Regions from separate parts of the Mesorhizobium sp. M3A.F.Ca.ET.080.04.2.1 genome, predicted to be linked through region 1. Evidence: riboswitches for the same ligand, from Rfam matches in the RefSeq annotation. Region 1 holds a riboswitch; each other region holds the start of a gene.
What was found. A riboswitch is a leader RNA that binds a small molecule or an ion and turns the genes downstream of it on or off. The one in region 1 is predicted to bind cobalamin.
Positions count from the first base shown of each region.

Region 1 (7,738 bases):
GCCCTTGGCGAATAGTGAATGGTGAATGGTGAATGGTGAACGGTCATTCGCGCTCTCCATCGAGCGACCGCACGAACGAGACCAAGCGTTTGCCGAGTCTGGTATATCCCGGCTCCATAGTTGCGACCTGCTCCTTGGACAACAGTCCAACGCGTCCGCAGAGCATGGTATGCGTTTCCAGTTCCTTCAACGAGCCTTGCGCTATGCGAAGGAATTGGATGAATGGCCGGCGCTGTGCGCGACCGAAACCTTCCGCAATGTTCGCCGGAATAGAAGCTGCACATCGCCGCATCTGGGCCGCTAATCCGAACATTTCCTCGCGCGGAAACCCACGCGTCAATGCGTAAACGGACTCGGCGATATCCATCGCCTCCTGCCAGACGATGAGATCGCGATAGTCGCGTATCTTTTCCGGCGTCTCGTCCATTCACCATTCACTATTCACCATTTACTCACTGTTTCGCCTTCTCATCGCCCGGAAGAACGTAATCCGTTCCCTCCCATGGGCTCAAAAAGTCGAAGTTTCTAAATTCCTGCTTCAATTCCACCGGCTCGTAGATGACCCGCTTGGCTTCGTCGTCGTAGCGCACCTCGACGAAGCCGGTCAGCGGGAAATCCTTGCGTAGCGGGTGACCCTCGAACCCGTAATCGGTGAGGATGCGGCGCAGGTCCGGATGGCCGGAGAAGAGTACGCCGTAGAGGTCGTAGGTCTCGCGCTCAAACCAGTCGGCGCCGGGATAGACGGCGGTCAGTGACGGCACCAACGTCTCCTCGTCGGCCTGCACCTTGAGACGAATGCGGACATTCTGCTTCGGCGACAACAGGTGATAGACGACGTCGAAGCGCCTGTCCCGCGACGGATAATCGGCGCCGCTGATGTCGATGAACGAGACGAACTGGCAGCGCGGATCGTCGCGCAGGAAGGTCGCAACCTCGATCAGATTGCCGGGCTCGACGGAAACGGTCAGCTCGCCATAGGCTAGCACCGCATCGCCGATGCGGCCGGTGAGCTTCTCGCCGAGATAGGTGGAGAGTTCGTTCAACGCCAGGGTCATCGGCTCACCGTTCGATCGTGCCGGTGCGGCGGATCTTCTTCTGCAGCAGAAGAATGCCGTAAAGCAGCGCCTCCGCGCTCGGCGGGCAGCCGGGCACATAGATGTCGACCGGCACGATGCGGTCGCAGCCTCGCACCACCGAATAGGAATAATGGTAGTAGCCGCCGCCATTGGCGCAGGAGCCCATCGAGATGACGTAGCGCGGCTCCGGCATCTGGTCGTAGACCTTGCGCAGCGCCGGCGCCATCTTGTTAGTCAGCGTGCCGGCGACGATCATGATGTCGGACTGGCGCGGGGACGCGCGCGGCGCGACGCCGAACCTCTCCGAGTCATAGCGCGGCATCGAGGTGTGGATCATCTCGACCGCGCAGCAGGCGAGACCGAAGGTCATGAACATCAGCGAGCCGCTGCGCGCCCAGGTGATCAGCGCCTCGGTGGAGGTGACGAGAAAACCCTTGTCGGCCAGCTCATTGTTGATTTCGAGGAAGAAGGGATCGTCCTCCCCCACCGGCCTGCCGGTGTTGGGATCGATGATGCCCTTGGGCTTCGGCGCGACGAGGGTGCCTGAACTCTCGTTCAATCCCATTCCAGCGCTCCTTTTTTCCATTCATAGGCAAAGCCGATGGTGAGCACCACCAGGAACACCATCATCGACCAGAAGCCGAGCATGCCGAGCTTGGCGAAGGACACCGCCCAGGGGAACAGGAAGGCCACCTCGAGATCGAAGATGATGAACAGGATCGACACCAGGTAGAAGCGGATGTCGAATTTCATGCGGGCATCGTCGAACGAGTTGAACCCGCACTCATAGGCGGAAAGCTTTTCCGGATCGGGATTGCGGTAGGCCACCAGAAACGGCGCGATGATCAGCGCCAGCCCAACGACCAGCGCCACGCCGATGAACAGCACAATAGGAAGATATGAACTTAGAAGTGCGCTCATGAGCGGATTTCCGTTGGCGGGCAATTCACTTGATTACAGCAACACACCCTATTGCGGAAGCGTGACAGATTAACCGCTGAACCGTTTTAGGGGGCCCTTGCTGCAACGCGGCGAGGGTTAGCGCAGCGTATCCGGCGAAGCAAGTCAAACCTTGCTCAAAACGCGGCCCTTGGCGCCATATCGGAAGAAACTGAACCGATCGGCTCCTGTTTGATTTCCTTCGTTTTTTACTCCACTTTTCTCTCCTGACACATCTGCCGCCATTTGGCTGCTAGCATGGTAGGAATCACCGGCCGGAAATCCGGGTAGAAGGGATCAGGGGCAAGGCACCTGGATGAAGGAACAAGTCTCGCTCGCCACGGCCAGGCGCGTCGCGCTCAGCGCCCAGGGCTTCAACGATGCGCGACCGGCCGGCACGCCGGATCGCCGGCACCTCGCCCGCGTGCTTTCCCGGACCGGCCTGCTCCAGATCGATTCCGTCAGCGCCGTTGTCCGAGCCCACTATATGCCGCTCTATTCGCGCCTCGGTCCCTATCCGCTTTCGCTGCTCGACAACGCTGCGCTCAATCGCAGGCGCACCGTTTTCGAATATTGGGCGCATGAAGCGTCCTTCCTGCCGGTCGAGACTTATCCGCTGATGCGCTGGCGCATGCAGCGTGCCGAGCGCGGCGAGGAAATGTATCTCGGCCTTGCCAAATGGGGTCGTGAGCGCAAGCAGATGATCGACGAGATCTACAGGCAGGTCGCCGACCGAGGACCGATCGCCGCCTCCGACATCGAGGGCCACAAGGGCAATGGCGGCTGGTGGGGATGGAGCGAGGCCAAGCACGCCTTCGAATGGCTGTTCTGGGCCGGCCGCATCACCACCGCCTACCGGCGCGGCTTCGAACGCTATTACGACCTGCCGGAGCGTGTTCTGCCGCAGGCTGTCCTCGACCTGCCTGTGCCTTCGGTTGAGGACGCCCATCGCGAATTGCTGCGCATTTCCGCCCGCGCCCATGGCATCGCCACCTATGGCGATCTGCGCGATTATTTCCGCCTGGCGCCGGGCGACACGAAGGACCGCATCGAGGAACTGGTCGAGATGGGCGAACTGCTGCCGATGAAAGTGGAAGGATGGGACAAGACCGCCTATCTCCACAAAGACGCCCGCTTTCCGCGCCGCATCGACGCGCGCGCCCTGCTTGCGCCCTTCGACCCCGTCGTCTTCGAACGCACGCGCACCGAAAAGCTGTTCGGCTTTCGCTACCGCATCGAGATCTACACGCCGGCCGAAAAGCGCCAGTACGGCTACTACGTGCTGCCCTTCCTGCTCGGCGACCGCATCGTGGCGCGTGTCGATCTGAGAGCCGACCGTCCGGCCGGCGTCTTGCGCGTCCACGCTGCTTATGCCGAACCCGGCGCACCGCCCGAGACGGCCGCCCAGCTCTTCGACGAGTTGAAGCAGATGCAGGGCTGGCTTGGCCTCGACAGCATCGAAATAACGCCGGCCGGTGACCTCGGCCCGGCGCTGGCCGACATCGCGGTGTCGTAGCCGCGCGTTGACAGGCCGGTACCTCTAAGCCTAAATCCGCCGCAGACGGTCTTCTCCCGGCAAAGGGAGGAGCCAAGAGGGAATGCGGTGCGGGCTTACAAAATCCCAAATCCGCGGCTGTCCCCGCAACTGTAAGCGACGAGCCTCGGCCGAACACCACTGGGCATTCCCGGGAAGGCGGCATCGAGGCGATGACACGCGAGCCAGGAGACCTGCCGTCTGAGACTTTACGTATCCGAACGCCCGGCGGGTTTTCCGGGCAAGGAGCCTGGTTTTGGATCGCAACGGCAGTTTTCCGGCCAATATCGCGGACTTTGCGTCCGAACCTGACGACGCCTTGGCAGGCGTCACCGTCATCGTCTGCTCGTCCTGCCGCGACGAGACCGGATCGGATGCGCATCCGCGCGCCGGCGCCCAGTTGGCCGAAGACGCGCGCCGTGCCGCATCGGGCGAAAGAGTCCGCATTCGAACGGTCGAATGCCTCGGCAACTGCAAGCGCCGTCTGAGCGCAGCACTTTTGCGCGACGGTTGCTGGAGCTACGTCTTCGGCGACCTCGACACGACCAGCGGCACCGATCTCGTCACCGGAGCAAAACTTTTCGCCACCTCGACCGATGGCCTCATCCCGTGGCGCGGCAGGCCCGATTCCCTCAAGCGCGGTCTGGTTGCCCGCCTCCCTCCCCTCGACCTCCTGAAGGACTGACCTATGGACGCCCCTAATTCGCCCAATCTTTCCCGTGTTCCCTGCACCGTCGTCACCGGCTTTCTCGGCGCCGGCAAGACGACGCTGATCCGCAACCTGCTTGAAAATGCCAAGGGCAAGCGGCTGGCGATCATCGTCAACGAGTTCGGCGATGTCGGCATCGACGGCGAGATCCTGAAAGGCTGCGGCGTCGATACCTGCCCGGAGGAAAACATCGTCGAACTGGCCAATGGCTGCATTTGCTGCACCGTCGCCGACGACTTCGTGCCGGCGCTCGACCAGATCCTGTCGCGCACGCCGAAGGTCGACCACATCCTGATTGAGACCTCCGGCCTGGCCTTGCCGAAGCCGCTGGTCCAGGCTTTTCAGTGGCCGAGCGTGAAGAGCCGCGTCACCGTCGACGGCGTCGTAGCCGTGGTCGACGGTCCGGCGCTGGCCGACGGCCGCGTCGCTTCCGACATGGATGCCCTGCAGGCGCAACGTGCCGCCGACGATTCGCTCGACCATGATGATCCGGTCGAGGAGGTGTTCGAGGACCAGATCGCCTGCGCCGACCTGATCATCCTGTCGAAGAGCGATTTGATGGACGCGGCCGGCTCGGAGCGCGCCAACGCGGTCATCGGCGAGCACGTGGCGCGCGCGGTCAAGGTCGTTCCGACCGCACAGGGCAAGGTCGACCCGTCGGTGCTGCTCGGCCTTGGCCTCGCCGTCGAAGACGACATCGAGAACCGCAAGACGCATCACGATGACGAGCTCGATCACGAGCACGACGATTTCGATTCCTTCGTCATCGATATCCCGTCGATCGCCAATCCGGATGAGCTTGCAAAGCGCGTCGCCGTTGCCGCCGAGCAGGAAAACGTGCTGCGCGTCAAAGGTTTCGTCGAGGTCGGCGGCAAGCCGATGCGGCTGCTGCTGCAGGCCGTTGGCCCGCGCGTCAACCATTATTACGACCGCGCCTGGACGGCGGAAGACGACCGCCGTTCGCGGCTGGTCGTCATCGGCCTCAAGGGGCTGAACCGCCCGGCGATCGAGCGTATCCTCGCCGGCTGAGGCCGATACGAAAGCCCGACACGACAAGCAATGCATATCCTCATCACGACATCCGCTTCGCTCGACGACCTCGCCGAGCCGATCGACCTCAGGCAGACGCCTGCGGATGTCGTGGCGCTGTCCTTCACCGACAGCGACCTCGCCGGTCTGGCTGCCGCCTGGAAGGGGAATGCGGAACACCTTCCGTCGATGCGGCTCGCGGCTTTGCGCGACCTCCGCCATCCAATGTCAGTCGATTTGTGGATCGACAGCGTCGCGCGTCATGCCAAGGTCGTTCTCGTCCGCATCCTCGGCGGCTATGACTGGTGGCGTTACGGCTGTGACCAGCTTGCGGCGGTGGCGCGCGACCGCGGCATAAAACTGGCGCTGCTGCCCGGCGAAAGCCATGACGAGGACCTGCGGCTGATCGAAGGCTCGACCTTGCCGCGTGCCGAACTCGACGCCCTGCTCGGCTATTTCCGCGAAGGCGGCCCGGCCAATATGGCGACGCTGGTTCAGAGATTGGCGCGGCTTGCCGGATCGGATGCGGCGGTTGCTGAGCCGGTCAGCGTGCCGAAGGCTGGATTTTACGAGCCGGAACGCGGCGTGGTCCCCCTCCCCCTTGAGAGGGAGGGAAATGCTGCCCCGATCATCCCCATCCTCTTCTACCGCTCGATGCTGCTTGCGGCCGACGTCGCGCCGATCGACGCGTTGGCCGAAGCTTTGCGGGCGCAGGGCATGACGCCCGTACCGATCTTTGTATCCAGCCTCAAGGATCCGACGTCTTTGGGCTTCGTCGAAACCGCCCTCGCCTCGCTGAACCCCGCAGCCATGGTCACTGCCACCGCCTTCGCCTCCGGCGCCGAGCCCGGTGCCGAAACCCTGTTCGACCGCGCCGCCGTGCCGGTGTTCCAGGTCATCGTCGCCACGACCAAGCGCGAGGTGTGGGAGCAAAACCAGCGCGGCCTGGCGCCCGCCGATCTCGCCATGCATGTCGTGCTGCCCGAGTTGGACGGCCGCATCCTGGCCGGCGCGATCTCGTTCAAGGGCGAGATCGAAGCCGACCCGGCGCTCGCCTTTCGAGCTTTCGCCAACCGGCCGGAAACGGATCGCGTGGCGCAGGTCGCGGCTCGCATCGGCGCCTTTGTCCGACTGCAGCGGACCGCGCGGGCGAGGCGCAAACTGGCCATCCTGATTCCGGATTATCCAAGCGCGCCAGGACGCACGGGGTACGCCGTCGGCTTGGATGTTCCGTCGAGCGTGCTCGCCATGCTGCATGACCTGAAGGAACAGGGCTATACGGTTGACAGGATTCCGCAATCGCCGCGTGGGTTGGTGGATGCGCTGAGGGTTGGTGGGCAGGGTCTTGCCTTGGAGGATTACCTCGCTCTGTCGGCAGAGCTTCCCGAAGCTTCGCGCGATGCGGTTGAGGCAGCTTGGGGAGGAGCTAAGCACGAAGCTCACGTCAATGCGCCCCCCTCTGTCCTGCCGGACATCTCACCCTCAAGGGGGGAGATTGAGCTGTCATCACAGCTTTCGCCAATCATCAGCGCTGCTGGGATCGCGCAGACGACAGAACTGCCAATCTCCCCCCTTGAGGGGGAGATGTCCGGCAGGACAGAGGGGGGTGTTCAAGCGCCGACCTCGACACACTTCCCCTTCCGCGCCGCGATCTTCGGCAACATCACGGTGGCGCTCGCCCCCGACCGCGGCCGCTCGGCCGACCGCCGCGCCGACTACCACGACCCAACTCTCCCCCCGCGTCATGACCTGATCGCTTTCGGCCTTTGGCTGCAAAAATCGCTCGGCGTGCACGCCATCATCCATGTCGGCGCGCATGGCACGCTCGAATGGCTGCCGGGCAAGACGGTCGCCCTCTCCGGCACCTGCTTCCCCGAGATCGTCACCGGGTCGCTGCCGGTCATCTATCCCTTCATCGTCTCCAATCCCGGCGAGGCGGCGCAGGCCAAGCGCCGGATTTCGGCCATCACGCTCGGCCATCTGCCACCGCCGCTGACCGGCGCCGGTCTCGACGAGGCGCAGCAGCGGCTCGAGCGGCTGGTCGACGAATACGCCCAGGCCGACGGACTCGACCGCCGCCGCCGCGATCGGCTGGCCAGGCTTATCGTCGAGACCGCGCAAAAATCCGGTCTGGCCGCCGAAGCGGGCGTTGGCGGCACCGATGCGCCGGACGAAGCGCTGCGCCGCATCGACGCCTGGCTCTGCGACCTCAAGGATTTCGCCATCAAGGACGGGCTGCACATCTATGGCCGCGCGCCGGAGGATGAACCCGATACCCTGCGGAGGCAAAGCGCGGAGGCCGAAAAGGCAGCCCTGCTCGCCGCGCTCGACGGCCGCCACATCAAGGCAGGGCCGGCCGGCGCGCCGGCGCGCGGCCGCTCCGACGTGCTGCCCACCGGCCGCAACCTCTTCACCGCCGACCCGCGCACCATGCCGACGCCGACCGCCTAT
Region 1 covers NZ_CP034451.1:5,608,144-5,615,881, reverse strand. Annotated here, with positions in the region: gene EJ074_RS26760 (four helix bundle protein) at 44-427, opposite strand; gene EJ074_RS26755 (NADH-quinone oxidoreductase subunit C) at 453-1,055, opposite strand; gene EJ074_RS26750 (NADH-quinone oxidoreductase subunit B) at 1,060-1,641, opposite strand; gene EJ074_RS26745 (NADH-quinone oxidoreductase subunit A) at 1,632-1,997, opposite strand; gene EJ074_RS26740 (winged helix-turn-helix domain-containing protein) at 2,332-3,531, shown strand; cobalamin riboswitch at 3,561-3,766, shown strand; gene EJ074_RS26735 (DUF1636 family protein) at 3,806-4,234, shown strand; gene cobW (cobalamin biosynthesis protein CobW) at 4,238-5,287, shown strand; gene cobN (cobaltochelatase subunit CobN) at 5,318-7,738, shown strand, end outside.

Region 2 (7,738 bases), 1.6 Mb from region 1:
TTCCAAACCTGTCGCCGAAGGCGGTGATGACCGAAACGGCGCCGGCAGCGGCGCCGGAGGAGAGGCCGAACAGGAACGGATCGGCTAGGTCGTTGCGGCTGACGGTCTGCAGCAGCGCACCGACGGCGCCAAGGCCGGCGCCGACCGCGATCGCCAGCAGGGTGCGCGGCAGCCTGAGGTCGACGACGATGCTGCCCACGGGTCCGGGAACGGCGGGGCCATCCAGCCCGGCGGTATGCGCCAGCGCGCCGAGGACCTCGCGCAAAGGTATCAATGTCGAGCCATAGGCGATCGACAGCAGGGCGAGCGCGACCAGGAGAGCCGCGCCCAGGGCTATCGACAAGACGAACGATCGGTGGTGTAGATTCACGTCGTCAGGCGATCCGTCAACAATAACACTCCCAGCTCAGCTCAAGACCTAAAACGCTTCCGGATGCATGGCCCTGGCGATCTTGCCGATCGCTTCGATATTGGCGGGACCGGGCGTCAGCTCGGCGTAGCGCAGTGCCACGAAGCGCTCGTTCTTGACGGCGTCGGTCTCTTTCATCGCTGGATGGGCCTTGAGGAAATCGAGCAGTTTCTTGTAGCCGCCGCCGTCCTGGTAATCGAGCAGGATGAGGAATTGCGGATTGCGCGAGGCGACCGTCTCCCAGTCGGTGTTGCCCCAGCTCGTCTCCATGTCGGCCATGATGTTCTCGCCGCCGGCGGCTGCGATCATGGCATTCGGGATGGCGAACCTGCCGGCGGTGAAAGGCTTGTCCTCGCCGGAATCATAGAGGAAGACGCGGGTGCCCTTGGCGTTGCCAATTTTCGCCGTGATGTCGGCGAGCTCGGCCTTCCAGCCAGCGACGAGCTTTTGAGCATCGGCCTCCTTGCCGAAGATCTTGCCCAGCTTCTCGACGTCGCCATAGAGCAGGTCCATCGAGGCGGCAGGTCGGTCCTTGTCGAGGTGGACGCAGCTTTCGGTCAGCACCAGCGTCTTGATGCCGTGCGGGGCGAGTGTGTCCGGCGTTACCTCGCCGCCCGGCTTCATGCCGTAGTACCAGCCGGCGAAGAAGAAATCGGGCTGCACGGCGATCAGATTCTCGAGCGTCGGATATTTCGGCGCGAGTTCCGGGATCGAGCCCTGCGCGGCCTTGAACTCCGGCCCGACCTTGTACCAGCCGGTGATGCCGGTGAGACCGACGATCGAGGACTGCAGCTTCAGCGCGAAGGCCATCTCGGCCATGTTGAGGTCGTGAATGACGGCACGCTTTGGCGGCGCCTCGAAGGTCAGCGGCTTGCCGCAGCTGTCGATGGTGACCGGAAAAGCGAAGGCCGGCGAGGCGGCGAGCAAAAAGGCAAACGACAGCGCGATGCGTTTCAAGGGACAGGTGCTCCTTTGTTTGGACAGGTTCAGGATGGCGAGGATGCGCCGTTGGCAAGGTCGAAGACGGTGAGCTCGCGGTCTTCTGTCGGATGCGGCAGACGCAGCACATCGATGCCGAAGACCTGGCGCACGAGCTGGGCGTCAAGCGCCTCGCGCGGCGGCGCCAGCGCATGCAGCCGGGCATTGTTCATCACCGCCACCGTGGTGGCGAAGGGCGCCACCAGCGACAGGTCGTGCAGCACGGCAACGACGGTCATGCCGAAGTCCGCGACAAGGTCGAGAAGGTCGCCGCGGGCGCGCGGATCGAGATGGTTGGTCGGTTCGTCGAGGAACAGGATTTTTGGCTCCTGCGCCATGGCACGGGCGAGTTGCGCACGTTCCCGTTCGCCACCGGACAGCGAGCCGATCGTGCGGCAAAGCAGCGGCAAGAGTCCGGTCCGGCGCAGCGCATCCACGACGATATCGCGATCCTCGCGCTTGCGCCTGATGCCGATATGCGGGACGCGGCCAAGCTCGACATAGTCGATGAGAGTAACCCGCGGATCAGGCTGGTCGGCCTGGCCGACGACGGCCATGCTGAGTGCACGCTCGCCCTGCGTGATCCTATCCAGCCGGCGTCCGGCCAGGCGCACCTCGCCGCTGGCCGGCCGCAGAGCACCACACAGCATGCGCAAGAGCGTGGTTTTGCCGGCACCGTTAGGCCCGACGATGGCCAGCCGTTCGCCCGGAGTGAGCGACAGGCTGACGCCATCGACCAGGAGCTTGCCGCCTGCCACGGCCGTCAGGCTGCGAGCTTCGAGAAGCTCAGTCATGGAGCTTCTCCCGAACGGCTTTTCGAATCAGGCCGGCTGATCCGAGCAAATAGCTTCGGCAGGGCGCGCACTCGTGGCGATCGATGGAGCCGTCCAACATTCCGTCACTCTCCAAATGGCGACGGAAGGATGCTGGACGGCCGGCTGACAGACCGGCGCCGCGTCTCCTCCCGGCACACCCCGTCCGGTCAACTCGTGTCGATGGCAGGTCTCCTGGCTCGCGGGTCGCCGCGCCATCCGCCTTCCCAGCCTTGTCGGCCAGTGGTTTTCAGATGGAGCTCGCCGCTCACAGTTGCGGGGGCAGCCACGGCATCGACCCGAGGCGGATCTCACCGTGTTCCCTTTTCACCCTTCGCCTTGCGGCTCGGGACCATGACGCAGCCATCCTAGGTCGCCCGCGCACGAGTCGCAACTGGCTTCCGTGCAATCTCGCCGGCTTGCGAAAATCCCGATTTCCGGCACTGCCTCAGCCAAACATCGGAAAAACTTCAGAAAGCGTTCGGGATTTCGCGGGCCCGAAAACGCAAAAAGATCGGGCTGGCGAAAGACCGGCCAAAACGCCGATCGCTCCCAGCCAACATTTTCCGGTCGCAGCATCCTCCCGGCGCGACCGCAACCTTGGTCACGGAGACAACATGATTGCCGCACTTTTCCATAACAGGCCGCTGAGGCGCCGCCTTGTCGCCGGCTCGATCGCCATCCTCGCCTGCGGCGCCGCCATGGTTTGGCACGGCGCACGCAGCGAGGCCTCGAACGCAAAGCCCGCCGCGCCGGAGATGAAACTGGTCAAGGCCATGGCGGTCGCCCCGACCCGCAGCGCCGACACCCGCACGGCCGTCGGTGAGATACGGCCGCGGCTCGAAAGCGACCTCGGCTTCCGCGTATCCGGCAAGCTGCTCGAACGCATCGCCGAGATCGGCTCGACGGTGAAGAAGGGTGAGGTGCTCGCCCGCATCGAAGACCAGGATTATCGCAACCGGCTCGCCAGCGCCGAGGCCGATGTCGCGGCGGCGCAAGCCGTGCTCGTCGAAGCAAGCGCCGCCGAGGTCCGCATCGGCGCGCTGCTCGCCAAAGGGTTCACCACGCGCGCCACTTACGACGCGACGCTGAAGAATTTGCGCTCGGCGCAGGCCAAGCTCAAATCGGCGAACATCGCCTTCGAGATGGCCAAGGACCAGGTCGCCTATACCGAACTGCATGCTGAATTCGACGGCATCGTCACCGCCACCGGTGCCGAGGCCGGACAGTCGGTCGCTGTCGGCCAGATGGTGGTGCGCGTTGCCGATCCGAGCGGGCGCGACGCGGTGTTCTCGATCGCGGAAGCCGCCTTCGCCAACACGCCCGACACGAAGCGGCCACCGCAGGTCACTGTCTCGCTGCTCAGCAATCCGGCGATCACCGCGATCGGCACCGTCCGCGAGATCGCGCCGATGGCCGATGCCGCGACCCGCACTTTCCAGGTCAAGGTTTCGCTCGAGAACGCTCCGCAAGAAATGCGCTTCGGTGCCAGCGTTTCCGGCCGCGCCGAGGTGGCCGGCACGCCGGTCGTGGTGCTGCCGGGCAGCGCGCTGTTCGACAAGGACGGCAAGCCGGCCGTCTGGGTGGTCACCGCCGCGTCGGGGGTGGAACTGAGGCCCATCACCGTCGCTCGCTACGAGACCGATCGGGTCGTCGTCAGCGACGGGCTTGGCCAGGGCGATGTGGTCGTCACCGCCGGCGTAAACCGGCTGCGGGAACACGAAAAAGTTCGTATCGTTGAGGGAGAAGGACAATGACCATGTCCAAGACAAAGGTCCTCATCGCCGGCGCCGGCCCGACCGGGCTGACGCTCGCACTTTGGCTGACCAGGCTCGGCGTGCCGGTGCGCATCTTCGACAAGGCGGCGGCTCCCGGCGAAACGTCGCGGGCGCTGGCCGTCCAGGCGCGCACGCTGGAGTTCCATCGCCAGATCGGCATCGTCGAGGATGTCCTTGCCGAGGGCGTTAGACTGGAGCAGCTAACGATACACACGCCGTCCGGCGTCGCCGCGAGGCTGCCGCTCTCCGATTTCGGCCGCGGCATCAGTCCTTATTCCTTCGCCTTCGCGCTGCCGCAGCATATCCACGAGCGCGTGCTGATCACGCATCTGGAGCGTGCCGGCGTCGAGGTCGAGCGCGGCACGGAGCTCGTCGCCTTCCAGGACAAGGGCGAAGCGGTCATCGCGACCCTTTTGCGGAACGGCAAGACCGAGACCGTGAGCGCCGCCTATCTCGCCGGTTGCGACGGCTCCCGCAGTGCCGTGCGCCATGGGCTGAACATCGGCTTCCCCGGCGGCACGTACGAGCAGTCCTTCTACGTCGCCGACGTCAAAGGCAGCGGCGAGATCACCCGCAACGGCATGGACACGACGATCAGCACCTATGGTTTCGCGATCGTCATGCCGGTCCGGCAGTCCGGCTCGGCGAGGCTGATCGGCATCGTGCCGAAGGCACATGAGGCCGACGAGACGATCACCTTCGAGGCGATCCGTGCAGACATCGAGCGCGACACCGGCGTCAAGGTCCATGAAGTCAACTGGTTCTCGACGTACCGCGTCCACCACCGGGTCGCGGAACGCTTCCGCGTCGGCCGCGTCTTCCTGGTCGGCGATGCCGGCCACATCCACAGCCCGGCCGGCGGCCAGGGCATGAACACCGGCATGGGCGACGCGGTGAACCTCGCCTGGAAGCTCGCCGCGGTCGTGCAGGGGCGAGCCGATCCGCGCCTGCTCTACAGCTACGAGCCGGAACGCATCGCCTTTGCGAAGAAGCTGATCGAGAGCACCGATACCGCTTTCCGGTTCATCACCAGCCGCTCGCGGCTGATCGGGCTGTTCCGGCGCTATCTGATGCCGAAGTTCCTGAACGCGCTGCTCCACACATCGTTCGGCTCGCGCGCCTTCTTCGGCTTGATCTCGCAGGCAGCGATCCAGTATCGCGCCGGGCCGATCAGCTCGGGCACGGCAGGCAAGGTGAGCGGCGGGGATCGCCTGCCTTATGTCGTCCACGGCAGCAGCGACAATTTCCAGCCGCTGCGGTCGCTGGATTGGCAGGTCCATGTCTATGGCGAGGTCAATGCCGAGTTCCGGGCGATGCTGGCATCGACCGGGATCCCGGTCCACGCGTTCGCATGGTCGGAGGCGGCCGGGAAAGCCGGCCTGCAGCGCGACGCCGCCTATCTGGTGCGGCCGGACGGCCATGTCGGACTCGCCTCGCCAGTTCAAGAAGCAGCCAGCTTCCAGCGCTATCTCGCCAGCCTCGCCATCAGGCCGCGGCTAGCCGAGCGGGCGCCCTACCGCGTGCCGGGTACGATGCACAGCCTGGCCTGAACTTCCACGGCTCCCGCCCGAGGGCGGGTGCCGACCGAACCCAACCGTCAGTTGTTTTCGCCAGCCGGCAGCCGCCGGCGGAACGCGCTTTTGTGCGCCTGAGAAGGAACCGCATCATGACCAGCTTCAATCTTTCCGAATGGGCGCTGCGCCACCGGAGCTTCGTCGTCTATCTGATGATCGCGGCGGCGCTTGCCGGGCTCTACGCCTATGGCGGCCTCGGCCGCGAGGAGGACCCGCCTTTCACCATCAAGACCATGGTGGTGAAGACGATGTGGCCCGGCGCCACCACCAGCGACACGGTGGAGCAGATCACGGATCGCATCGAGAAGAAGCTCGAGGAGCTGCCCGACCTCGACTACGTCAAGAGCTATACCAAGCCTGGCGAGTCGGTCGTCTTCGTTAATTTGAAGGACACGGTCGCGGGCGACCAGGTGCAGCCGCTTTGGTACCAGGTGCGCAAGAAGCTCGACGACATCAAGCCGACCTTGCCGTCCGGCGTCCAGGGGCCGTTCTACAATGACGAGTTCGGCGACACCTATTCGCTGATCTATGCGCTCACCTCCGACGGCCTCAGCCATCGCGAGCTGAAGGACCTGGCCAGCAGCCTGCGCGCCGGACTGCTCACCGTGAAGGACGTCGCCAAGGTCGACCTGGTCGGCCAGCAGGACGAGAAGATCTATCTCGAATTCTCGACTCAGAAGGTGGCGGCGCTCGGCCTCGACGTCGGCACGCTGTCGCAGGCGCTGCAGGCGCAGAACGCGCTGACCCCGAGCGGCACGGTCGATGCCGGACCCGAGCGCATCGCCATCCGCGTTTCCGGCAGCTTCACCTCCGAGGAGAGCCTGAAGGCGATCAACTTCTACGCCAACGGCCACTATTTCCGGCTGGGCGACGTCGCCGAGGTCAAGCGCGCCTATTCCGACCCGCCGCAACCGATGTTCCGCTTCAACGGCAAGCCGGCGGTCGGCATCGCCATTTCGATGACCTCGGGCGGCGACGCGCTGGCGCTGGGCGAGAACGTCAAGGAAAAGATGCATGAGATGGAGGCCGAACTGCCGCTCGGCGCCGAACTCGGCCTGGTCGCCGACCAGTCGCATGTGGTCGAGGAATCCGTCGGCGAGTTCACCAAGAGCCTCGGCGAGGCGATCGCCATCGTGCTCGCCGTCTCGCTGCTGGCGCTTGGCTGGCGGCCCGGCGTCGTGGTGGCAGTCGCCATCCCGCTGGTGCTGGCGATCACCTTTGTCACCATGGAGTATTTCGGCATCTCGCTGCAGCGCATCTCGCTCGGCGCGCTGATCATCGCGCTCGGCCTGCTGGTCGACGATGCCATGATCGCGGTCGAGATGATGATCTCGCGCATGGAGGAAGGCTACGACAAGATCTCGGCAGCCACCTACGCCTATACGTCCACCGCCTTCCCGATGCTCACCGGCACGGTGGTGACGATCGCCGGCTTCGTGCCGGTCGGCTTCGCCAAGAGTGGCGCCGGGGAATACTGCTTCTCGCTGTTCGCCGTCGTTGCCATCGCGCTGGTCGTCTCCTGGGTGGTGGCGGTGCTGTTCACGCCGCTCACCGGCGTCTTCCTTCTGCCGGACCGCATCAAGGGCCATGGTGGCAGCCATCAGCCCTCGCGCATTGCCCGCGGCTTCCAGGCGCTGCTCGAGACGGCGATGCGGGCGAAGTGGCTGGTGCTGTCGGCAACCGCCGGGCTGTTCGCGCTGTCGGTCGTGGCGATGGGCTTTGTGGGGCAGGAGTTCTTCCCGAAGTCGGACCGGCCCGAGGTCATGGTCGACCTCACTTTGCCGCGTACCGCTTCGATCAAGTCGACGGATGCGGTTGTGGAGCGGGTCGAGAAGCTGCTTGCCACCGATCCCGACATCGACCACTGGAGCTTCTATGTCGGGCAAGGCGCGGTGCGCTTCTACCTGCCGCTCGACGCACAGCTTGCCAACGACTTCTTCGCCCAGGCGGTCGTAGTGACCAAGGGCCACGCCGTGCGCCAGGCGGTCATCGACCGGCTGGAGAAGCAGTTGTCGACCGGCTTCGACGACGTCATGGCCCGCGTCACGCCGCTGGAGCTCGGCCCGCCTGTCGGCTGGCCGCTGAAGTTCCGCGTCTCGGGTCCGGACCCGGACAAGACCAGGAGCCTGGCGCAGCAGTTCGCGCAGGTGCTGGGCAGCGATGCTTCGGTGCGCAACATCAACTACG
Region 2 covers NZ_CP034451.1:1,027,336-1,035,073, forward strand. Annotated here, with positions in the region: gene EJ074_RS04750 (iron ABC transporter permease) at 1-337, opposite strand, end outside; gene EJ074_RS04755 (ABC transporter substrate-binding protein) at 419-1,366, opposite strand; gene EJ074_RS04760 (ABC transporter ATP-binding protein) at 1,396-2,181, opposite strand; cobalamin riboswitch at 2,367-2,571, opposite strand; gene EJ074_RS04765 (efflux RND transporter periplasmic adaptor subunit) at 2,817-3,956, shown strand; gene EJ074_RS04770 (FAD-dependent monooxygenase) at 3,959-5,527, shown strand; gene EJ074_RS04775 (efflux RND transporter permease subunit) at 5,644-7,738, shown strand, end outside.
Region 2: it holds a riboswitch for cobalamin, as region 1 does, so the genes downstream of both, EJ074_RS04760 (ABC transporter ATP-binding protein) here and EJ074_RS26735 (DUF1636 family protein) in region 1, are expected to answer to the same signal.

Region 3 (7,738 bases), 2.4 Mb from region 1:
CATCAGCAGACCGTCCGCGACACACGACGCTCGACGCCGGCGTCAGCAGCTGAGGAACCTGCTCGTATGTCACGTCATCTCGCCGGCGACGATACGGCAGCGCTAACAACAAGTTACAGCTTTAAGCCGGCAAACCGATTCAGAAAGTTGAAGCTTCGATTCAGGCGCGCTGCGCCTGCACGCCGTGGCCCAGCGCGGCGAAAACCGTGCGCACGATGCCGGCCGCATCGAGGCCCGCGTCGGCATACATCTTCTCGGGCTTGGCGTGGTCCGTGAACTCGTCCGGCAAGATCAGCGGGCGCACCTTGAGGCCGTTTTCCAGCAGCCCTTCATGGGCGAGGAAATGCAGCACCTGGCTGGCGAAGCCGCCGATCGCACCCTCCTCCACCGTCACCAGAACCTCATGCGAGCGCGCGAGACGGCGGATGAGATCCTCGTCCAGAGGCTTGGCGAAACGGGCATCGGCGACCGTGGTCGAAAGACCCGCCGCGCCGAGTTCCTCGGCGGCGAGCATACAATCCTGCAGCCGCGTGCCGAAGGAGAGAAGCGCCACCTTGGTGCCCTCCTTCAGGATGCGCCCCTTGCCGATCTCGAGCACCGAGCCGCGCTCCGGCATGTCGACGCCGACGCCATTGCCGCGCGGATAGCGGAAGGCGATCGGGCCTTCGTCGTAGGAAGCGGCGGTGCGCACCATGTGGCGCAATTCCGCCTCGTCGGCGGCGGCCATGACGACGAAGCCGGGCAGCGAGGCCAGGAAGGTCGTGTCGAAGGCGCCGCAATGGGTGGCGCCGTCGGCGCCGACGAAGCCGGCGCGGTCGATCGGGAAGCGCACCGGCAATTTCTGGATCGCCACGTCATGCACGACCTGGTCGTAGGCGCGCTGCAGGAAGGTCGAATAGATGGCGGCGAAGGGCTTGTAGCCCTCGGTGGCGAGACCGGCGGCGAAGGTCACCGCATGCTGCTCGGCGATGCCGACATCGAAGGTCCTGGCCGGGAACACCTCGCCAAAGAGGTCGAGGCCGGTGCCGCTCGGCATGGCGGCGGTAATCGCCACGATGCGGTCGTCCTCGCGCGCCTCCTGGATCAGGCTCTCGGCGAACACCTTGGTGTAGCTTGGCGCGTTGGCCGGCGCCTTGGCCTGCGCGCCGGTGATGACGTCGAACTTGTTGACGCCGTGGTACTTGTCGGCGGCGGCTTCGGCCGGCGCGTAGCCCTTGCCCTTCTGCGTCACGACATGGATCAGCACCGGACCATCGGCATTGTCGCGCACGTTCTTCAGCACCGGGATCAGGTGCTCGAGATTGTGCCCGTCGATCGGACCGATGTGGTAGAAGCCCATCTCCTCGAACAGCGTGCCGCCGGTGACGTAGCCGCGCGCATGCTCGACGGCGCGCGTGATGGCGCGATCTGCGCGCTTACCGAGATAGGACGACAATTTCTTGCCGAAATCGCGCAGGCCGAGATAGGCCTTGCCCGAGGCGAGCCTGGCCAGATAAGCGCTCATCGCACCGGTCGGCGGGGCGATCGACATGTCGTTGTCGTTGAGGATGACGATCAGGCGGGCGTCGAGCGCGCCGGCATTGTTCAGAGCCTCATAGGCCATGCCGGCCGACATCGCGCCGTCGCCGATGACGGCGATGACATTGTTACGGCCGCCCGACAAATCGCGGCCCATCGCCATGCCGAGACCGGCAGAAATCGAGGTCGAGGAATGCGCGGCACCAAACGGGTCGTATTCGCTCTCTGCTCGCCGGGTGAAGCCGGAGAGCCCGCCCTCCTGGCGCAGCGTGCGGATGCGGTCGCGGCGGCCGGTCAGGATCTTGTGCGGATAAGCCTGGTGGCCGACGTCCCAGATCAGCCGGTCTTGCGGCGTGTTGAAGACATAATGCAGGGCGACCGTCAGCTCGACCACGCCGAGGCCGGCGCCAAGATGGCCGCCGGTATGCGAAACGGCATCAATCAGCTCGGCGCGCAGTTCCGTCGCCAGCTGCGGCAGCGCGCTTTCGTCAAGCGCCCGCAAATCCGCCGGGATGCGGACTTGGTCGAGAAGCGGGGTTTCGGGTTTCTGGTTCACTGCGGAGCGGCCTGTAAGATCTTAACCTTGCGTCAGAGAGGTTAACCGTTTCACGGGACCGCTCTGTGTCTTTGTTCCACGCAATTCCGGACGCAAAACCGTTTCACACTTTTCCTGGAATTGCTCTTTCTTCCACGCAATTCCGGACGGAAAACCGTTTCGCACTTTTCCTGGAATTGCTCAACCTTCACAAATATGCGCCTTGATCATGCGCGAAATATGCCGCCGGCAGACGAATGTAAATGCGTGTCAGTGACGCGGTTCAGCTTTCCGGCAGCGGAATGAACTCTTCCTCATCGCCGGGAACGATATCGAAGCGGCCTGTCTTCCATTCTTCTTTTGCCTGCTCGATGCGTTCTTTCGAAGACGAAACGAAGTTCCACCAGATATAACGCCTGGAGCCGAGCGAGGCTCCGCCGAACAGCATGAAATGCGCCCCCCGCTCGGACGAAACGACGATCTCGTCGCCCGGTTTGAAGACCAGCAGCCGTTCCGCGGGGAAGCGGTCGCGGGAAATCGCGACCTCGCCTTCCAGCGTGTAGATGGCACGTTCCTCGGCGTCGGGGGGAATTTTCACGCTGGCGCCCGGCGCCAGCCGCAGATCGGCATAGAGCGTGTCGGAGGCGGTCGTGACGGGCGATCGCAGCCCGGACAATTCGCCGATGACGACACGGCCGCTGATCCCTTCGGCATCGATCTTCGGCAGGCGGATCACCGCCGTGTTCTCGAAGATCGGAGCGACCTCCTCCTTGCCATCGGGAAGCGCCAGCCAGGTCTGCAGGCCGGAGATCGACATCGGCGCGCCGCGCAGTTCCTCCGGGGTGCGCTCGGAATGGACGATGCCGCGCCCGGCGGTCATCAGGTTCACGTCGCCGGGCGCGATCACCATTTCAGTGCCGAGCGAGTCGCGATGCCTGATCCTGCCATCGAACAGATAGGTGACGGTTGACAGCCCGATATGCGGGTGCGGGCGCACGTCGAGCGCCTGCCCTGCCCTCAGGATTGCCGGTCCCATGCGGTCGAAGAAGATGAACGGCCCGACCAGCCGGCGCTTTGCCGTCGGCAGGGCGCGGCGAACCTCGAAGCCGCCGATGTCCTTGGCGTTGGGGACGACCATCAACTCGATACGATCGCAGGCGAAGGCATCGCCGGGTTCAGGATCGTTGGCCGGGAAGAAGCTCATGCGATGGCTCAGGCGAAGCGGAGTGCTGACCTGGCCTTCGCCTTGGCAGCCTCTTCCTCGCGATTGCGCGGATGCTGGGTGGTCTCCATGGAATCGAGCAATTCACGCGCCGCTGCGGCAATCGCTTCGACGGCATGGTTGAAGGCATGCTCGTTTCGCTTTGACGGTTTGGTCGAACCGCTCAGCTTGCGCACGAACTGCAACGCCGCGTCATGGACTTCGTCGTCGGTCGCCGGCGGCTCGAAGTTGAACAGGGTCTTGATGTTGCGGCACATGCGTGAACTCCTTGCCCGTTTTTACCTACTCGGCGTCCAGCGGCTCCGTTCCGACTGGCTTGCCGTCGCGTGACAGCCTGATCTTCTCGACCTTGTCCTCGGCCGCCTTCAGCAGACGATCGCAATGCGCCTTCAACGCCTCGCCGCGCTCGTAGATGCGGATCGACTGGTCGAGCGGGACGTCGCCGCGCTCCAGATCATCGACGATCTTCTCCAGTGCGTCGAGCGCCTGTTCGAAGCTCATCGCCTTGACGTCCTCATTGCCTTCGCCAGCCATATCCTATCCCTTCATCAGCCGCCCGACATGGGCGGCGACCGAAAATGCCAATCCCTGAAGATCGTAGCCGCCCTCCAGCAGGCTGACGAGCCGATTGCCGCTGTGGCGCCCGGCGCGCTCCATCAGTTGCCCGGTCGCCCAGTCGAAATCATCCTCGGTCAGGTTGATCTCGGCCAGCGGATCGCGATGGTGCGCATCGAAACCGGCGGAAATGATGATCAGGTCGGGCGCGAAGGCGTCGATCGACGGCAGCACGCGCGACAGGAAGGCGTCGCGGAACAGTTCGCTGCCGGTGCGGGGCGCCAGCGGCGCATTGACGATGTTGCCGGCGCCGGTCTCGCTCTTTGCGCCAGTGCCCGGATAAAGCGGCATCTGGTGGGTCGAACAATAGAGCACCGACGGATCGTCCCAGAAAATGTCCTGCGTGCCGTTGCCATGGTGCACGTCCCAGTCGACGATGGCGACGCGCTCGGCCTGGTGCTTCTTCTGCGCGTAGCGGGCCGCGATCGCCGCGGTGTTGAACAGGCAAAAGCCCATCGCGGTGGTCTTCTCGGCATGATGGCCGGGCGGCCGCGCAGCAACGAAGACATTGCTGGCGCGGCCGTCGAAGACGTCGTCGACGGCCGCATTGGCGGCGCCGATCGCCGTCACCGCGGCCTGCCAGCTCTTCGGGCTGGCGCTGGTGTCGGCGTCGATCGAGACGATGCCGCTCTCGGGAATGGCGGCGCGGACGCGGGCAACGAAATCCTCCGGGTGGGCATAGAGAAGGGTCGCCTCATCGGCTTCCGGCGCCTTGACGCGATCCAGAGCCGAAAATGACTCATCATCCAGCACACGCTCGATGGCGCGCAAACGGTCGGGCCGCTCGGGGTGACCGGGTGGCGTAAGGTGTTCCAGAAATACCGGATGGGTGTAGAGACGGGTTGTCATGGCGCCTAATCTAGGCACCCGCAGCCCGGATGACCATGTTTCAGCGCCGAATGGCTGGGGAAAATTCGCGCCCGATAGTGTCGCTGACGGCATTGGCGCGGCGCCCGCCTCACGGTAAGGTCGTGCCGCTGCCTGGTGCCCGCAACGCGCGGGAGAATCGGGAACACGGTTGAACTCCGTGGCGTGCCCAACGCTGTGAGGGGGACCGCGCCGGCAAAAGCCACTGTCGATGACGGGAAGGCGCCGGACGCGGGACGATCCCGAGCCAGAAGACCGGCCTGGCAGACATGGTCTTGCGCTTGGTCAGGCGCAGGACTGCTGTCGCAAGGGGAAAAGCGATGCAGGCAGGAGCGGCCGCCGGCGGCGGCGATGACTTTGACCAATTGGCGCGCGAGGCGGTCTACCGGGCGATGTTCACCCGGCGCGACGTGCGAAGCCATTTCGTCGCCGACGATCTCGACGACAGCGTGCTGGCGCGGCTGCTGACGGCCGCCCATCACGCGCCGTCGGTCGGCTACATGCAGCCGTGGAACTTCATCGTCATCCGCGATGCCGAACGGCGCCGCCAGGTGCGCGACCTGTTTTTGGCGGCGCGCGAGCAGGAATTGCCGGCCATCGAGGCGGAGCGGCAGGCGCTCTACCGCAAGCTGAAGCTCGAAGGCATCTGCGAAAGCGCGCTCAATCTCTGCATCACCTGCGACCGGCAGCGCTCGCAGAACTCGCCGCTCGGGCGCTGGCACAATCCGGAGATGGATCTCTACAGCACCGTCTGCGCGGTGCAGAACTTCTGGCTGGCGGCGCGCGCCGAAGGCGTCGGCGTCGGCTGGGTCAGCATTATCGAGACCGAAGCGCTGAAGCGGCTGCTGTCGATCCCCGACCATGTCACGCCGATCGCCTATCTGTGCGTCGGCCGCGTCTCGGCATTCGCGCCGAAGCCGGATCTGGAAGCACATGGCTGGGGCAAGCGCCTGCCCTTGCCCGAACTGGTGATGAGCGAGACGTTTTGCGGCGCCGGCGAGGCACCGCTCAAATCGGCGATCGCCAGCCTCGGTGTCGGCGACCGGCCGAAGCCCTGATCAGGCGGCTGCTATCAAGCCGCCCGGGGCGCATCCCAGCGCGAGCCGCCGAAGGAATTGAGCGCCTTGTCGCGAAGCTCCCTGAATTTCGACGAGGTGTCGGCCAGGCGCCGGTCCCATTCGGGATTGGGAGCCTGGCCCTCGATGGCGGCGAAATAGACCTGCATCAGCGAGGCGATGGCGAAGGGCTCGATGAAGGCCGCCTTGAAAGCCCAAGCAAAGACGATGGCCAGCACGAAGGCCCAACCGGCAAGCTGACCGGGCATGACCCACAGGATGGCACCGGCCGGCGCCAGCATCAAAAGGAAGATGACGAAGGACACGCCCCACATGATCACCGCCAGCCAGACGGCGTTCTTGACCATGTGCTTGCCGTTCTGCGCGTAGAGCACGACCCCTTGCCTGGCGGTCTCGAAAGGCGTGTTCGAATTGATGCGGATATTGTAGCCGAGGATGATCTCGTCGACATAGGTCAGCGACAGGCGGATGACGGTGTTGATGAAGCTGACCACGCCACTGAGTCCCGGAATGGGCAGGAAGGCGGCGATGCCGCCGACCAGGCCGGAAATGGCGCGGATCGCGCCTTTCACCAGTTGGTCGACGACGAAAAGGATGTTGGCTTCGGCAAAGCGCTTGGTCACCACCTCACGCGCATAGGCGATCTGGCCTTGGCCGTCGGGCACGTCGTGGCCGTCGATCAGGTGGACGATCACGGCGATGTGGCCGGCCTTGAGGACGTAGAGGATGTATTCGCGGATCCAGTAGACCGCGATCGAAACGACGCCGAAGCCGACAACCCCGCCCCATAGGGCAAACGACATCGGTCCGTCGGGATCGGTGGAGATGTGGCCGACCCCGTAGCCGACGCTGGCGCCGGTTCCGGTCGCCATGATGTAGGCCACCGTGATGCCGAAATAGACGATCATTCGAAAGGCAATGAACGGCCAGGTCCTCATCATGATGGACACCGACCTGCCGACGCTGAAGTCCCACATGACCCCGACTCTCCCGCCTCAGAGAATGGCCGAGGAGGATGCTCTCACCCGCACGTTTGTCAATTGTGGCTGCGGCTCGCGGCTGCCAAAACCGGTGCACAAACTCGACGGTATGGTTAGCCAGTGGTGTGACCAGGGCCCGCTTGAGCAGGCTTCGAGCTACCGCTCGGGAGCCGCAAGCGTCACCCTGAATCGCACCTACAGGATTTCGGTCTTGGCGATGTGAATCCCAAAGCCCTCGAGACCGACATAGTGGCGCTCGCGCGAGGCGATCAGGTTGATCGACGAAATGCCGAGATCCTTGAGGATCTGCGCACCGAGGCCGATCTCGCGCCACTCGTTCTCGCGGCGGCGCGCCTCCTCGTGGTCCTCGCGTTCGCCGCTCGCCGGCCGCTTGCGCTCCTGGTGAGCGACGCCGACCGAGCCTTCGCGCAGATAGACGATGACGCCGCGCTTGCGCTCGCCCATCGCCTTCATGATGCCGTCCAGCCGGTGGCTGGTGCCGAAGACATCGGTGACGACATCTTCCGAATGCAGGCGCACCGGAACGTCCTCGCCATCGCGGATGTCGCCGAAGACAACCGCGACGTGGTGCATGGAATCCCAGGGAAGCGTGTAGGTGAAGACCTGCGCCTTGCCGCCGGGCGTGTCGATGTCGGAACAGGCGACGCGCTCGACCAGCGTTTCCTTGCGCTGGCGATAGGCGATGAGATCGGCGACCGAGATCTGCTTCAGGCCGTGCTCCTCGGCGAAAGCCTGCACCTCGGGGCCGCGCTTGACGGTGCCGTCGTCATTGACCAGTTCGGAGATGACCCCGATCGGCGGCAGGCCGGCGAGCTTGCACAGATCGACCGCCGCTTCGGTATGGCCCGAACGCATCAAGACACCGCCCTCGCGCGCGATCAGCGGGAAGATGTGACCGGGACGG
Region 3 covers NZ_CP034451.1:1,836,825-1,844,562, forward strand. Annotated here, with positions in the region: gene dxs (1-deoxy-D-xylulose-5-phosphate synthase) at 161-2,074, opposite strand; gene EJ074_RS08990 (pirin family protein) at 2,337-3,257, opposite strand; gene EJ074_RS08995 (DUF2277 domain-containing protein) at 3,266-3,532, opposite strand; gene EJ074_RS09000 (exodeoxyribonuclease VII small subunit) at 3,558-3,809, opposite strand; gene EJ074_RS09005 (histone deacetylase family protein) at 3,813-4,739, opposite strand; cobalamin riboswitch at 4,856-5,036, shown strand; gene bluB (5,6-dimethylbenzimidazole synthase) at 5,078-5,815, shown strand; gene EJ074_RS09015 (hypothetical protein) at 5,830-6,810, opposite strand; gene ribB (3,4-dihydroxy-2-butanone-4-phosphate synthase) at 7,009-7,738, opposite strand, start outside.
Region 3: it holds a riboswitch for cobalamin, as region 1 does, so the genes downstream of both, bluB (5,6-dimethylbenzimidazole synthase) here and EJ074_RS26735 (DUF1636 family protein) in region 1, are expected to answer to the same signal.